2 regions of the Streptomyces sp. BB1-1-1 genome follow, and region 2 is predicted to be linked to the other one. Evidence: riboswitches for the same ligand, from Rfam matches in the RefSeq annotation. Region 2 holds a riboswitch; the other holds the start of a gene.
The links. A riboswitch is a leader RNA that binds a small molecule or an ion and turns the genes downstream of it on or off. The one in region 2 is predicted to bind cyclic di-AMP.
Positions count from the first base shown of each region.

Region 1: linked by a shared signal. The riboswitch ahead of RI578_RS21430 (M23 family metallopeptidase) and the one ahead of RI578_RS05055 (LysM peptidoglycan-binding domain-containing M23 family metallopeptidase) in region 2 are both predicted to bind cyclic di-AMP.

Region 1 covers NZ_CP134203.1:4,650,796-4,657,843, reverse strand. Annotated here, with positions in the region: gene lhgO (L-2-hydroxyglutarate oxidase) at 1-547, shown strand, start outside; gene RI578_RS21450 (Dabb family protein) at 544-957, opposite strand; gene trmB (tRNA (guanosine(46)-N7)-methyltransferase TrmB) at 1,059-1,922, shown strand; gene RI578_RS21440 (PrsW family intramembrane metalloprotease) at 1,933-3,330, shown strand; gene RI578_RS21435 (aldo/keto reductase) at 3,372-4,316, opposite strand; gene RI578_RS21430 (M23 family metallopeptidase) at 4,455-5,489, opposite strand; cyclic di-AMP (ydaO/yuaA leader) riboswitch at 5,501-5,659, opposite strand; gene RI578_RS21425 (PP2C family protein-serine/threonine phosphatase) at 5,914-7,048, opposite strand, start outside.
Region 2 covers NZ_CP134203.1:1,102,351-1,109,398, forward strand. Annotated here, with positions in the region: gene RI578_RS05050 (SGNH/GDSL hydrolase family protein) at 161-946, opposite strand; gene RI578_RS05055 (LysM peptidoglycan-binding domain-containing M23 family metallopeptidase) at 1,151-2,110, opposite strand; cyclic di-AMP (ydaO/yuaA leader) riboswitch at 2,113-2,272, opposite strand; gene RI578_RS05060 (tyrosine-protein phosphatase) at 2,696-3,493, shown strand; gene RI578_RS05065 (DUF6126 family protein) at 3,503-3,625, opposite strand; gene RI578_RS05070 (XRE family transcriptional regulator) at 3,622-4,272, opposite strand; gene RI578_RS05075 (aspartate aminotransferase family protein) at 4,390-5,775, opposite strand; gene dxs (1-deoxy-D-xylulose-5-phosphate synthase) at 5,776-7,048, opposite strand, start outside.

The sequences.
Region 1 (7,048 bases), 3.5 Mb from region 2:
GCGGATCGCCCCCTTCCGGGGCGAGTACTACGAGCTGGCGCGGCCCGAGCTGGTGCGGGGGCTGGTCTATCCGGTGCCGGACCCGGCGTTCCCGTTCCTCGGGGTGCATCTGACCCGCGGCATCGACGGAAGCGTGCACGTCGGCCCCAACGCGGTACCGGCACTGGCCCGGGAGGGCTACGGCTGGGGCGTGGTGCGGCCCCGCGAGCTGGGCGCGACGCTGACCTGGCCGGGCTCGTGGCGGATAGCCCGGCGGCACTGGAGGTACGGGGCGGGCGAGCTTCGGCGGTCGCTGTCCCGGGGCGCGTTCACGGCGGCGGTGCGCAGGCTGTTGCCCGCCGTGACGGAGAACGACCTGGTCGCCGCACCGGCCGGCGTGCGGGCGCAGGCGGTGCTCGCGGACGGGACGCTGGTGGACGACTTCCTGATCAAGGAGGGCGCCCACGCGGTGCACGTCCTGAACGCGCCGTCGCCCGCGGCGACCGCCTCCCTGCCCATCGGCCGCGAGGTGGGCCGCCGGGCACTGGCGATGCTGGAGCGGGTCTAGGACCCGCCCCCCGGCGCGCTGCTGCCCTCGTAGGAGCCGAGTCCCTCGATCAGGGCGACGAGGGCCGGGTCCCCCGCGAAGCGCTCGGCGTGGATCTGCCGGATGAGGTCACCCGTGGCCGGGTCCTCGTCGTCGGTCAGGTCGTGGGACACCATGTTCCTCACCAGCGGCAGCCCGATCTCGTCGACCTGCCGGTGCAGTGGAGCGTGCATGTACGCCCGGTAGCCCTCGATGTCCTCCACCGCGAACATCGCTCCGTAGTCGAAGTCGCCGCCCACGTCGCGCCCGACCGACCAGTACGCGACGGCGTCGATCTCACGCCCCATCCTGCGGAGCATGTCGAGTGCCTCGTCGACCTTGCCCTGCGGGGCGTCGGGGCGCATGGCGAGACGGATCTGGTGATGGATCACAGCGGTTCTCCTCCGGGCTTTCAGCCTCTCAATTCAGTTATAGACTGTAACTAGAACGATGAGGTCTCGCAACGGCGGGCGCGGACTAAAATCGACGCATTGTGTCTGACTCCCACCACACCCCCGAAGCTCCCACGCCCTCGATGGGGGCCTCCCTGCGGCACGTCCGCGCCAAGGGCGAGCCCCGTTTCCCGGATGGGCCGAAGGCCGATCCCGCCGGGTCGCACTTCGAGCGGCGGATCCGGAGTTTCCAGCCCCGGCGCAGCCGGGTGACCGCCGGGCAGGCGGACGCACTGCAGCGGCTGTGGCCCCTGTGGGGGCTGGACATCGACGGGCAGCGGGTCATCGACCTCGCCGAGCTGTTCGGGAACGCCCGTCCCGTCGTCCTGGAGATCGGCTTCGGCATGGGTGAGGCCACCGCGCGGATGGCCGCCGCCGACCCGGACACCAACATCCTCGCCGCGGACGTCCACACCCCCGGCCAGGGCAACCTGCTGGGTCTCGCGGAGCAGTACGACCTGTCCAACATCCGGGTGGCCAACGGCGACGCGATCATCCTCCTGCGGGAGATGCTCGCCCCCGACTCCCTCGCCGGACTGCGCGTCTACTTCCCCGACCCCTGGCCCAAGAAGCGGCACCACAAGCGCCGCCTGATCCAGCCGGAGTTCCTGGCCCTGGCCGCGACCCGCCTCGCGCCGGGCGCCGTCGTGCACTGCGCCACGGACTGGGAGCCGTACGCCGAGCAGATGCTCGAGGTCCTCACCGCACACCCCGACTTCGAGAACACCGTGCAGGACGGCGGTTTCGCGCCGCGTCCCGCCCACCGGCCGCGGACCCGTTTCGAGGGCCAGGGACTGGACAAGGGTCATGTGGTGAACGACTTGCTCTTCCGCCGCGTACAGCACCCCGTATCGCACCGCGACCAGCACCGCGATCAGCACAAGGAGCAGCCCCCCACCGGTTAGGGTCCATGCCGTGGCCACCTGTCCCCCGTATCCGACGCGTCCGCCGACGCGGACGCATACGCATCCGCACTGGTGGCAGCGCCCCTGGGTGCGTTACGGCGCGCTGATCACCCTGCTCGCGCTCTCCGGCCTGGTGATCCTGGCCCTGGTGCGCGAACAGACCGGCACGCAGGGGTTCCTGGTGGGGCTCGGCCTCGCGGTCCTGCCCGTGCCGTTGCTCGTGGCCGCGTTCCGCTGGCTGGACCGGGTCGAGCCCGGACCGTGGCGGAACCTGCTGTTCTGCTTCGCCTGGGGAGCCTGCGCGGCAGCGCTGATAGCGATCGTCGCCAACAGCTTCGCGACGAGATGGATAGCGACGGCCACCGCCGACCCGGCCGGCGCGGACACCCTGGGCGCCACGGTCATAGCCCCGGTGGTCGAGGAGTCCGCCAAGGCCGCCGCCGTCCTCCTGGTCTTCCTCTTCCGCAGGCGGGACTTCACCGGCATCGTCGACGGAGTCGTCATAGCGGGCGTCACCGCCACCGGCTTCGCCTTCACCGAGAACATCCTCTACCTGGGCAACGCCTTCGGCACCGACCAGCTCACAGGCGACAGCGGCATCGCCTCCGTCACCGCGGCGACCTTCTTCGTCCGCGTCGTGATGTCGCCGTTCGCCCACCCGCTCTTCACCGTGCTCACCGGCATCGGCTTCGGCATCGCCGCGCTCTCCACGGGCCGGCACCGCCTGCGCCGTGCCCTGCTCCCCCTGGCCGGCCTGCTGCTGGCGATGGGCGTGCACGCGCTGTGGAACGGCTCGGCGGCGTTCGGCGAGTACGGCTTCTTCGCCGTGTACGGGACCTTCATGGTGCCGTCCTTCGGCCTGCTGACCTGGCTGGTGATCTGGACCCGGCAGCGCGAACTGGGCACCGTACGCGCCGAACTCCCCGTGTACGTCATGGCCGGGTGGCTGACACCGACGGAGCCGTACGCGCTCGGCTCGATGCGGGCCCGCCGCATCGCGCGCCGGCACGCCCACCGGCACGCCGGGAAGGGGGCGGCGCGGGCGGTGGCGCAGTACGAGGCGTACGCGACTTCGCTGGCGTTCCTGCGCCGGCGCGGGCGGCTGGGCAGGGCGGGCGCCGACTTCGCCGTACGGGAGCGGGAACTGCTGGGCGCCCTGTGGCACCGACGCGACGTGGCGCGCCCGGCACTGGACTACGCCGCCCGGGCCACGGCGCCGCCCGTGCCGGTGGCCGTGCGGCCCTGGGCGCCCCCGTACGGGGCGTACGGGCCCGGCCACCCGGCGACGGCCCCGGCGGCGGCCTCCGCGGCGACCCCGACGCCGTACCCCGCACCGGCCACGTACAGCCCGTACACCCCCTACCACCCGTACTCCCCGTACTCCCCGACCAGCGCCTACCGACCGTAGCGGCACTACCGGCAACAACGGTCGCGCCGACCGCCCAGGGACTAGGCCGACGCCTCCGTCAGCCTCCCCACCTCGCCCTCCGTCAGGCTCAGTTCCGCCACCCCCAGCAGCGCCGGCAGCTGCTCCACCGTGCGCGCGGACGCGATCGGCGCGGCGACCGTCGGCTGCGCGGCCAGCCAGGCGAGGGCGACCGTCGCGACGGGAGCGTCGTGGGCCTCGGCGATCTCGTCCAGGACCGCGAGGACCCGTCGGCCGCGCTCGGTCTCCAGGTGCTTCGCCGCCCCGCCCGCCCGCGGGCTGTCGACGGCCGCGCCGGGCCGGTACTTGCCCGTGAGGAAGCCGGACGCGAGGGCGTAGTACGGCACGGCGGCCAGGCCGGCCCGCTCGGCGAGGTCGCGCGGCTCGCCCTCGTACGTGTCGCGCGAGACCAGGTTGTAGTGGGGCTGGAGGGCCACGTACCGGGCGAGGCCCTCACGGTCGGAGAAGGCCAGGGACTCCGCGAGCCGCTCGGCGGAGATGTTGGAGGCGGCGATGTGCCGGACCTTGCCCGCCTTCACCAGCTCGTCGAGCGCGCCGATGATCTCCTCCACCGGCACCTCGGGCTTGTCGAAGTGGGTGTAGTAGAGGTCGATGTGGTCGGTGCCCAGGCGGCGCAGCGAGGCGTCGGCGGCGGCCTTGATGTTCGCGGCGCTCAAGCCCGGGTACTCGGGGTGCTGGCTGACCTTGGTGGCGAGGACGACGTCACCGCGGTTGCCGCGGGAGGCGAGCCACTTGCCGATGACGGTCTCGGACTCGCCGCCGCTGTTGCCGTCGACCCAGGCGGAGTAGGAGTCGGCGGTGTCGAGGAAGTTGCCGCCGGCCGCCGTGTAGGCGTCGAGGACGGCGAAGGAGGTGTCCTGGTCGGCGGTCCAGCCGAAGACGTTGCCGCCGAGGGCGAGGGGGAAGACCTCCAGGTCGGAGGAGCCGAGCTTGCGCAGAGAAGTCATGTCCTGCGTCAACGAACGCACCGGACCTGGCGATTCCGGAAGCGGGGCAAAGATCCCGCAAACCGGCAGCCCTGACGTCGGGGGGTCGTCGTCAGGACCGCCGGCGATCGGAGGAAACGGCGCCGCGCGAGGCGCGGATCAGGGAGTCAGGCCCTTGCTCTGCAGCCACGCCATCGGGTCGATGCCGCCGCCTCCGCTGGTGTGGACCTCCATGTGGAGGTGCGCGCCGGTGACGTTGCCGGTGGCGCCGACGCGGCCGATGACGTCACCGGTGGTGACCTCCTGGCCGACGCTGACGCTGATGGAGGACTGGTGGGCGTACCAGATCTCGGTGCCGTCGTCGAGGGTGAGCACGGTCTTGTAGCCGTACGACCCGTCCCAGCCGGCCGACGTGATCGTGCCGCTGTGCACCGCCTTGAGCAGCGTGCCCGTGGGGGCGGCGAAGTCGAGGCCGGTGTGGTAGCCGGAGGACCAGTAGGCGCCGGCCTGGCCGAAGCTGGAGGAGATGGTGTACGAGGAGGTCGGCAGCGTGTACTGCTTGGCCAGCTTCGCGAGCCGCTCGGCCTCGGCCTTCTTCGCGGCCTCCTCCTCCGCCTTCTTCTTGGCGGCGGCGGCCTTGGCCTCGGCCTCCTTCTCCGCCTTGGCGGCGGCTTCCGCGGCCTTCTTCTCGGCGGCGGCCGCGGCTTCGGCGGCGGCCTTGGTCTCGACCTGGGCCTGCTGCTGCTCGGCCTGCGCCATGATCCGGGCCCGCAGCGTCTCACCGGCGCCGGGGTCGCTCTCCGAGGAGGTCTCGGCGGCGACCGTGCCGATGCCGCTGAGCGGGGTGGCGGAACCCTGCGGCTCCGGCTTCTCCTCGTCGGAGATGAGCGAGCCGACGTTCGGCAGGTCCGGCATGGAGATCGACACCGGCGGCTTGCCGGTCTGCGCGCTGGCCATGCCGCCCGCGCCGACCGCGGCTATGACACCGACGCCGAGGACGGTGGAGCTGCGGGCGAGCCCGCCGCGCTGCTTGGCGACGCGGTGCCGGCCGCGTACGGGGCGGATGGAGTCCGCGGTGGGATTCCACTCCTCCCAGGGGCCCTCTTCGGTGCGGTAGCCGTCGTAGCCGAAGGTTTCGGTGTCGTGCCCGCTGGGCACGAACGGGGCCTCGGGGGCAGGCCGGTTGGACGCCACGTGGGCGTACTCCTTTCCTTCCTTTCGCCTACCGGGTTAGCTGACGGGTTCGGAGCAGGAAGGTCTCCTACGCGCGTATATCCGCCGTGACTAGGCACGGCGTCATACGCCCGATTCACCCCAATGTGGTGGTTCCCCGGTTCCCTTGCGGGATTCGGCGCGTGCGCACGGAGCCGCCTTCTGTGACGGCTGGGACGACCGCGCTGCGTTATCGAACGTTAATAGACGCGGGGCTCGGATTCCAAGCCGTTCCTCTTGATCATTAACGCATCCGTCCCGGACGTACGCCTCACGATCGGTGAAAACCGGGCGAGTTGACCGGTCCTGAGTATTCCCTTTCCCGCTTCGAGTTTCTGACAGTACGTCAGTTGTTATGCGGAGGGGGGTCGGTCGGTCACGTCCGGTGATGTTGATCAAGGGCCGATCAGGGCCGTCGTACGGCGAGCAGTGCCATGTCGTCGGCCATGCCGCCCCCGGAGTGCCGGCGTACGTCCTCGGCGAGGGTGTCGAGCAGCTCCGTCGGATGCCGGAACACGCGGCCGGCCAGCCGCACGTGCGGTTCGTAGAACTCGCCCCGGGCGTCCCGCGCTTCGGACAGTCCGTCGGTGTACAGCAGCAGCGTGGCCCCACCGGGGAAGTCGGCCTCCTCCGCGCGGTCGGGCCACACGCCCAGCTCGCCCATGCCGAGCGGCAGCGCCGACTCCCGGGCGGGCAGCGGGCGCAGGGTGCCGTCGGCGTACAGCAGCAGGGGCGGCGGATGGCCGCGGTTGACGATGCGGACGATCCCGTCGCCGTGCGGGAGTTCGGCGAGTACGGCGGTGGTGAACCCTTCGAAGGCGTCCAGTCCGTCGCGCCGGGTGCCCTCGCGCGCCAGCGCCCGCTCCAGCCGCTGCGCCACCGCCTCCAGCGTCGCCTCCTGCTCGGCGGCCTCCCGGAACGCGCCGATCACCACGGCGACGGCGGCCACCGCGCCCATGCCCTTGCCGCGCACGTCCCCGACGATGAGCCGGATGCCGCGCGCACTGTCCTGCACCGCGTACAGATCACCGCCGATGAAGGCGTCGGCCTGCGCGGCCTCGTAGCAGGCGGCGATCTCGAACCCGCCGATCCGCTCGGCCGGCTCGGGCAGCACGGCGCGCTGGGCGGCCTCGGCGATCTCGCGGACGGAGACGAGGCGCTCGCCGGTGCGGCGGACGAAGCCGTTGACGAGTACGGCGAGCACGGCGACCGTCGCGATGGTGATCAGCTCGGTGAGGGAGTCGACGTAGTGGATGACGCCCTTGCTCAGTTGCAGCCCGATGACGGCGGCGACGACGGCGACACCGGTGAGCGCCGTGCCGCGCCGTGAGTAGATCGGCGCGGCGACCAGGGGCGCGGCCGTGTAGAGGGGGCCCGCGGTGAAGTACCTCGGGGTGAAGATGTCGTACAGGACGGCGGCGACGATCAGCAGGATGGGGAGCAGGCGTACGAAGGCCCGCCCGTACGAGGTCCGCCGCGGCGGCCCCGCGTCCGGCGGCACGCGTTCCGGGCCGTCGCCGAGGCCGGGGTCGGGCACGGGA
Region 2 (7,048 bases):
TCCTCGCCACCCGGCGGCGAGCCGGACTCCGGCCGACCGCCCGCACTCCGGCCACCCACCCGCCGGCGTCCGCCCACCCGGCCCACGGCCACCCCACCCGCGCAAACCGGCAAAGCGACCCCGCGGCCGTCCGCCGCGCGCCCCGCACCCCGCACCGCCGTCAGGCCACCGCCGCGATCCGCACCTTGATGTCGTCCGGCGACAGCGCCCCCTTCGCGGTCACGTGGTCGCCCGACGACTCGCCTCGCAGCCGGCGTCCGATCCACGGCACCAGGTACTCGCGTGCCCAGTGCACGTCGTCGCGCCTGACGTGCAGGGTGCCGCGGGGCGGCAGCGGCGGCCAGGGCTGGTCCGGGTCGGCGGGGACGCGCAGGCCGAGGGCCTGGCCCGCGCGCAGCGCCACGCGGGTGTGGCCCTCCGGCGACAGGTGCAGCCGGTCGGCGTCCCACGCCCTGCGGTCCTGGACGCTCCGGAGCGACCACAGGTCGAGCACGGGGCAGCCGTAGCGGTCGGCGACGGCACGGACGTGCCCGTTGTAGGTCGCGATCTTGCCGCGCAGATGCTTGAGGACGGGCACCCCACGGGTGTCGAAGCCGGTCGTCACCAGGACGGTGCCGGCCGCCGCGGCCAGCGCGGCCACCGCGCGTTCGAACCGCTCGGCCACCTCGTCCGGATCGGTGCCGGGCCGGATGATGTCGTTGCCGCCCGCCGCGAACGAGACCAGGTCCGGCGCGAGTTCGGCGACCCTCGGGACCTGCTCCGCCACGATCTGGTCGAGCAGCCTGCCGCGCACGGCGAGGTTCGTGTACCTGAAGTCGCCCTCGGGGCGCCGGTCCGCGAGCAGTACGGCCAACCGGTCCGCCCAGCCGACGAACGACCCGTCGGGGCCCGGGTCGCCGACGCCCTCGGTGAAGCTGTCCCCCACCGCCACGTACGACCCGATCACTTCTCTGCTGTCACTCTTCGAATCGTCTGCCACGTCGGCCCATGATTCACCTTGGAATGTGACCTACGCGACCGTAGGAAAGGGTTGACGGGCGGTGAGAAAAACCACGCCTAAAGTGTTCGTCAATTCCGGAATACACCGAAGGCCGGACCCGGGGATCGGGGTCCGGCCTTCAGCGGCGCGGAGGCCGCGCCCAAGCGGTCGTCAGAGAGAGACGCCGTGCGAGCGCAGGTAGGCGATCGGGTCCACGTCCGAGCCGTAGTCCGGCGTGGTGCGGATCTCGAAGTGCAGGTGCGGACCGGTCACGTTGCCGGTGGCACCCGAGAGACCGACCTGCTGACCCGCCGTCACGGACTGACCGGCGGAGACGGAGAGCGAGGACAGGTGGGCGTACTGGGCGTAGTGGCCGTCGGCGAGCTGGATGACGACCTGGTTGCCGTACGCGCCGCCCCAGCCGGCGGAGACGACGGTGCCCGCGCCGACGGCCTTGAGCGAGGTGCCGGTCGGGACGACGAAGTCCGTGCCGGTGTGGTAACCGCTGGACCACATGCTGCCGGTCTGGTGGTACGGGGTGCCGACGCTGCCGCCGGGCACGGGGGAGGTGAAGCCGCTGGTGGTGCCGGCGGACTGGGCGCTCGTGTCGGACGAGTCCGAGGACGAGGTCTTCGCGGCGTCCGACGACTTCTCGGCCGACTCGGACTTCTCGGAGGACGACTTCTTCGGCGCGGCGGGCTTCTCGGCCGGCTTCTCCGACTCGGCGGAGGAGGGGGCCGAGGACTTGGCGGCCTGCTCGCCGACCGAGAGCTTCAGGCCGGGGTGGATCAGCGACGGGTCCGAGCCGACGACGTCACGGTTGTCCGCGTACAGCTTCTTCCAGCCGCCGTCGACGTCCTGCTCGTCGGCGATCTTCGAGAGGTAGTCACCGCTCTTCACGGTGTACGTCCGCGAGTCCGAGTTCTTCTCGGCGCTGCTGCCGGCGGCCTTCTTCGCGGTCGTCGGTATGGACTGCACGGCCTGTTCGGAGACGGACTGCGCGGGAGCGGCGTGGGCGCCGGCGGCACCCAGCAGCGGCAGCGCGAGCGCGGCGCCACCGGTTCCGGCGACGGCGATGGTGCGGGTCAGGCGCATGGCCCTGGTACGGCGGTGCTTACCCTTCGCGGGCATGGCGATTTCCTCTCCGGCGCCTACGAGGTGAGCTGTCGGGTGCGAGCTGGAGATGCCCGGCCGCGTCGAGACGCGGCTTAACCCCAAGCCGTTCCGGGAACCGGAACAGGCAGTTGTACCTGTGGGTCCCCCGCTCCTGCCGTGTACGGGTGGTGGATGAGTGCGGGCTCCGGTCGGCGGCAGGATTAGGCGTCCGTCCGGATCGGTGGTGAACGTAAGGGACCAAGACGCGCGGGGACAAGCGAGGGGTTCCATTGACAGGTGTTCCGATTGATCCTTTACGGGAATTACCGGTCACCCTCCGTCGATTCGCGCAGTGCCCTTTCGCGTAAACAGCCTTGAAAACCGGCCGAATTACGTGAACATGACGAGCAACGCACGGTCACGGATATGACGCTGCTCACGCGCCGCCTCTCCAGCCCCTTTCATTCCAGGGCCAGTTGGAATGAAGGTGCTAATTCGGACAGAAGGTTTAGATGCGGCGCAGTCGGGCGGCCGTGCCGCCGAGGCCACCGGACCGTGCCGTATCTTCGAGTGGTGCCCGTCGGCGAGCAGCGCCGGCGGGGCGGAGTGGGAGGAGCCCCCGTGACGCAGCAGGTCCCGTCGACCGAACCCGAGCTGGCCGGTGTGCGTAACTTCCGTGACGTGGGCGGGCTGCCGACCGTGGACGGGCGGCGGGTGCGACACGGCGTGCTGTTCCGCAGCGGCCACCTGGCGCACGCCACCGGGGAGGACGCCGCGTTCCTGGCCTCGCTGGGCCTGCACACCATCTTCGACTTCCGCAACGCGGCCGACCAGAAGCTCGAGGGCCCGGACGTCGAGCTGCCCGGCGTACGCAATGTGAACCTGCCGCTGAGCGATCCGGCCGATGGTGCCGAGTTCTGGAAGATGGTCCGCGACGGCGACCTCGACCAGCTGCACGAGATCCTGGCGGACGACAAGGCCGCCAACCGGATGATCGAGTCCTACCGCATGATCATCAAGGAGCGCACGGCGGAGCACTCCCGGGTGCTGCACGCGCTCGCCGAGGACAGCGTCCCCGCCCTGATGCACTGCGCGGCCGGCAAGGACCGCGCGGGCCTGTCGATCGCGATCACCCTGCTCGCCCTGGGCGTCGAGAGCGACGCCATCGTCGACGACTACCTGAAGTCGAACGCCACGCACCGCCGCTACAAGGTGCGCCGCAGCAGCTCCGCCGCCTCCGCCTACTCCCCCGAGGTCATGGAGCTGCTCAGCCCCCTCTTCGACGCGCGCGCCGAGTATCTGGCGGCGGCCTTCGAGACGGTCGAGGAGACCTGGGGCGGGGTCGACGCCTACCTGGAGAAGGGCCTGCGGATCACGCCGGAGACCCGGGAGCGGCTGCGCGAGCGGATGCTGGACTGAGCCACCCGCTCACCGGCTGTTGGCGCCCACCTCGAAGAGCAGGTAGATGAAGGCCGCGAAGACGTGGCCCACGACGAGGTAGATGAAGAGCCGCACCCACAGGGCGCGCGGGAACTTCTCCTGCAGGTTCATGGCGTCTCTCCGAGGGTGGGGTGGGCCGACGTGGTGGCCGGTCCCAGGCACAGCGCCGTCGCCGGGCTCTGCAGCAGGGTGTGGACGAAGAGGAGGTCGACCCCGTCGGCGTCCTGAGCGGCGATCCGGTGCGGGGTCAGCGAGTCGAAGTGCGCGCTGTCACCCGGACCGAGCCGGTGCACGGTGTCCCCGAGGCGCAGACGCAGCCGGCCGCGCAGGACGTGCAGCCACTCCTCCCCGGGGTGCACCCGCACGATGTCACCCTGTGAGCCGTGCGGCACATGGACCCGCAGGGCCTGCATCCCGCGCCCGGCCCCGCCGGCCTGCCAGTACGTCCAGCCGCCCGCGAACGTCGGCTCCATGGCGTCGGCACGCACGACGGCGTCCCGGTCCGCGGCCGTCTCGCCGAGCAGCTCCGAGACGGTCGTACCGTAGACACGGGCGAGGGAGAGCAGCATCGGCAGCGAGGGCTGGCGTTGCCCGGTCTCCAGGCGGGAGAGGTGGGCGGGCGACAGCCCGGCGGCCCGGGCCGCCGCCTCCAGGGTGAGGGCGGCCCTGCGCCGCAGGGCGCGCAGCTGCGGTGCCACGACGGACACCGCGTCCGCCGGCGCGTCCGGCGACGGCGGACCGGTCTCATGGGAGGTCATGCCTCCATTCAGCCCGAAACTTGCCCGGCAGGCAATTTCCTTGCCTCAGAGGCAAAAGAGGCGAACGAGCCGGCGAGAGGCAGTCCTCAGAGGCGAAGACGGTCGCGGGTGGACGCGCTAACGATTGCCCACCGCCTGCCTGACCAGGGTCTTTCCGAAGTCCCACATGAGGCCGCCGCCGTTGTGGGCGTCGTCCATCACCTCGGTGAACGCATCGACGAACCGGTCGGCGTCCGCCGCGTCGATGATCAGTGGCGGGATCAACTTGATCACCTCCAGGTGGTCGCCGGACACCTGCGTCAGGATCCGGTGCCGTTGCAGCAGCGGCACCACGACCATCTGCGCGAACAGACCCTTGCGCGCGGCCTGCAGCATCGTCCAGCGACTGCGCAGCTTCAGGGACCTGGGCCGGCCGAACTCGATGCCGATCATCAGCCCCCGCCCCCGGACGTCGGCGAGCAGCTCGTAGCGGTCCACCAGTTCCGTCAGCCGGGACTTCAGCCGCTCCCCCACCGCGGCCGCGTTCGCCACGATCTCCTCGTCCTCCATCACCGACAGCACCGCGAGCCCGGCCGCCATGGCCTGCGCGTTGGACCCGAAGCTCGCCGAGTGGACCTGCACCCGGTCCATCGAGGAGAACACCTTCTGGAAGATCCAGTCCTTGCCCAGCGTGGCCCCCACCGGCACGTATCCGCCGGACAGCGCCTTGGCCACGCACACCAGGTCGGGCTCGACGCCGTCCTCGTGCTGGAAGGCGTAGAACCTGCCCGTCCGGCCGAGGCCCGTCTGCACCTCGTCGGCGATCAGCAGCGCCTTGTGCCGGTGCAGCAGCTCCTGCGCGGCGCGCAGATAGCCGGGCGGGGCCTCGTGCACGCCCTTGCCCTGGACCGGCTCCACGATCAGCGCGGCCACGTCGCCGTGCTTGAGCTCCCGCGCCAGGGCGTCCAGGTCGCCGAGCGGGACGGCGGTGTCGGGGAGCAGCGGGGCGAAGCCGTCGCGGAAGCCGTCCTCGCCGTTGACGGACAGCGAGCCGGTGGTCAGCCCGTGGAAGGCGTGCGAGCAGTACAGGACCCTCGGCCTGCCGGTCGCGTACCGGGCGAACTTCAGCGCGGTCTCGACCGCCTCCGTGCCGCTGTTGCCGAAGAAGACCCGGTCCAGGTGCGGGCTGTAGGAGAGCAGCTTCTCGGCCAGCAGTCCGGGCAGCGGCGGGCAGTCGAAGCGGGTGAGGTCGGCCAGCGAGGCGTCGAGGACGTCGTGCAGCGCCTTGCGTACGACAGGGTGGTGGCGCCCCAGGCCCATCACCGCGAACCCGGCGAGCATGTCCAGGTAGTCGTTGCCGTCCGCGTCCCAGAAGTGCGCGCCCTCGGCCCGCTCGTAGACCTTGTCGAAGCCGATGGTGTGCAGCATGCGCGGCAGCTGGTGGTTGAGGTGCTTGGCGTGCAGCTCGTACCGCTCGGCTCCGCGCTCGGCCAAGAGCGCGGCGAGATCGAACTCCTTGGTCATTCAGTTCTCTCCTTGGACTGGCGTGACGGTCCGTACGTCCCCGGCCTGATCTCCGGCCTCTTCCCCGGCCTGTGCATCGACGGCCTCTGCACCGACGGCCTGTGCACCGACGGCCGGTGCGCCTACGGCCAGGCTCGCGCTGATCCGCCCGGCGATCTCGACCGGCGTGAGACCGATGTCGGCGAGCACCTCGGCGCGCTTGGCGTGCGCGAGGAACTGCTCGGGGATGCCGAACCGGCGCACGGGTACGTCGACGTCGGCGTCGCCCAGCGCCAGCGCCACCGCCGAACCGACCCCGGCGGCACGGCTGTTGTCCTCCACGACGGCCACCAGACGGTGCCGGGCGGCCAGGGGCGCGAGCGCCGGGTCGACGGGTTTGACCCAGCGCGGGTCGACGACGGTGCACCGGACGCCGCGGGCTTCGAGCAGCTCGGCGGCGCGGAGGCAGACGGGCGCCATCACGCCGACGGCCACGAGCAGCACCTCGGGCCGGTCGGCCGCGTGCAGGACGTCCATGTCGCCGACCCGGTCGACGGCGGGTACGGCCGGTCCGACGGACTCCTTGGGGAAGCGCACCAGCGTCGGCGCGTCGTCGACGGCGACCGCCTCGCGCAGCTGGGCACGCAGCTGGTCGGCGTCGCGCGGGGCGGCGATGCGCAGGCCCGGGACGACCTGGAGGACGGACATGTCCCACATGCCGTTGTGCGAGGGCCCGTCGGCACCGGTGACGCCGGCCCGGTCGAGGACGAAGGTGACCCCGCAGCGGTGCAGGGCCACGTCCATGAGCAGTTGGTCGAAGGCGCGGTTGAGGAAGGTGGCGTAGACGGCGACGACCGGATGGAGGCCGCCGGTGGCGAGCCCGGCCGCGGACACGGCGGCGTGCTGCTCGGCGATGCCGACGTCCCAGACCCGGTCGGGGAAGCGTTCGGCGAAGGCGGCGAGGCCGACCGGGTGCAGCATGGCCGCGGTGATCGCCACGACGTCGTCGCGTTCCTCGCCGATCCGGACGATCTCCTCGCCGAACACGGAGGTCCAGGACGGCCCGTTCGAGGGGCTGAGCGGCGCGCAGGTGAGCGGGTCCATCACACCGACGGTGTGGAAGTGGTCCTCCTCGTCGCGCAGGGCGGGTTCGTAGCCACGGCCCTTCTCCGTGAGGCAGTGCACCAGCACCGGCCCGTGGAAGCGTTTCGCGCGCCGCAGCGCCGACTCGACGGCCCCGATGTCGTGCCCGTCGATCGGGCCGACGTACTTCAGCCCCAGGTCCTCGAAGAGC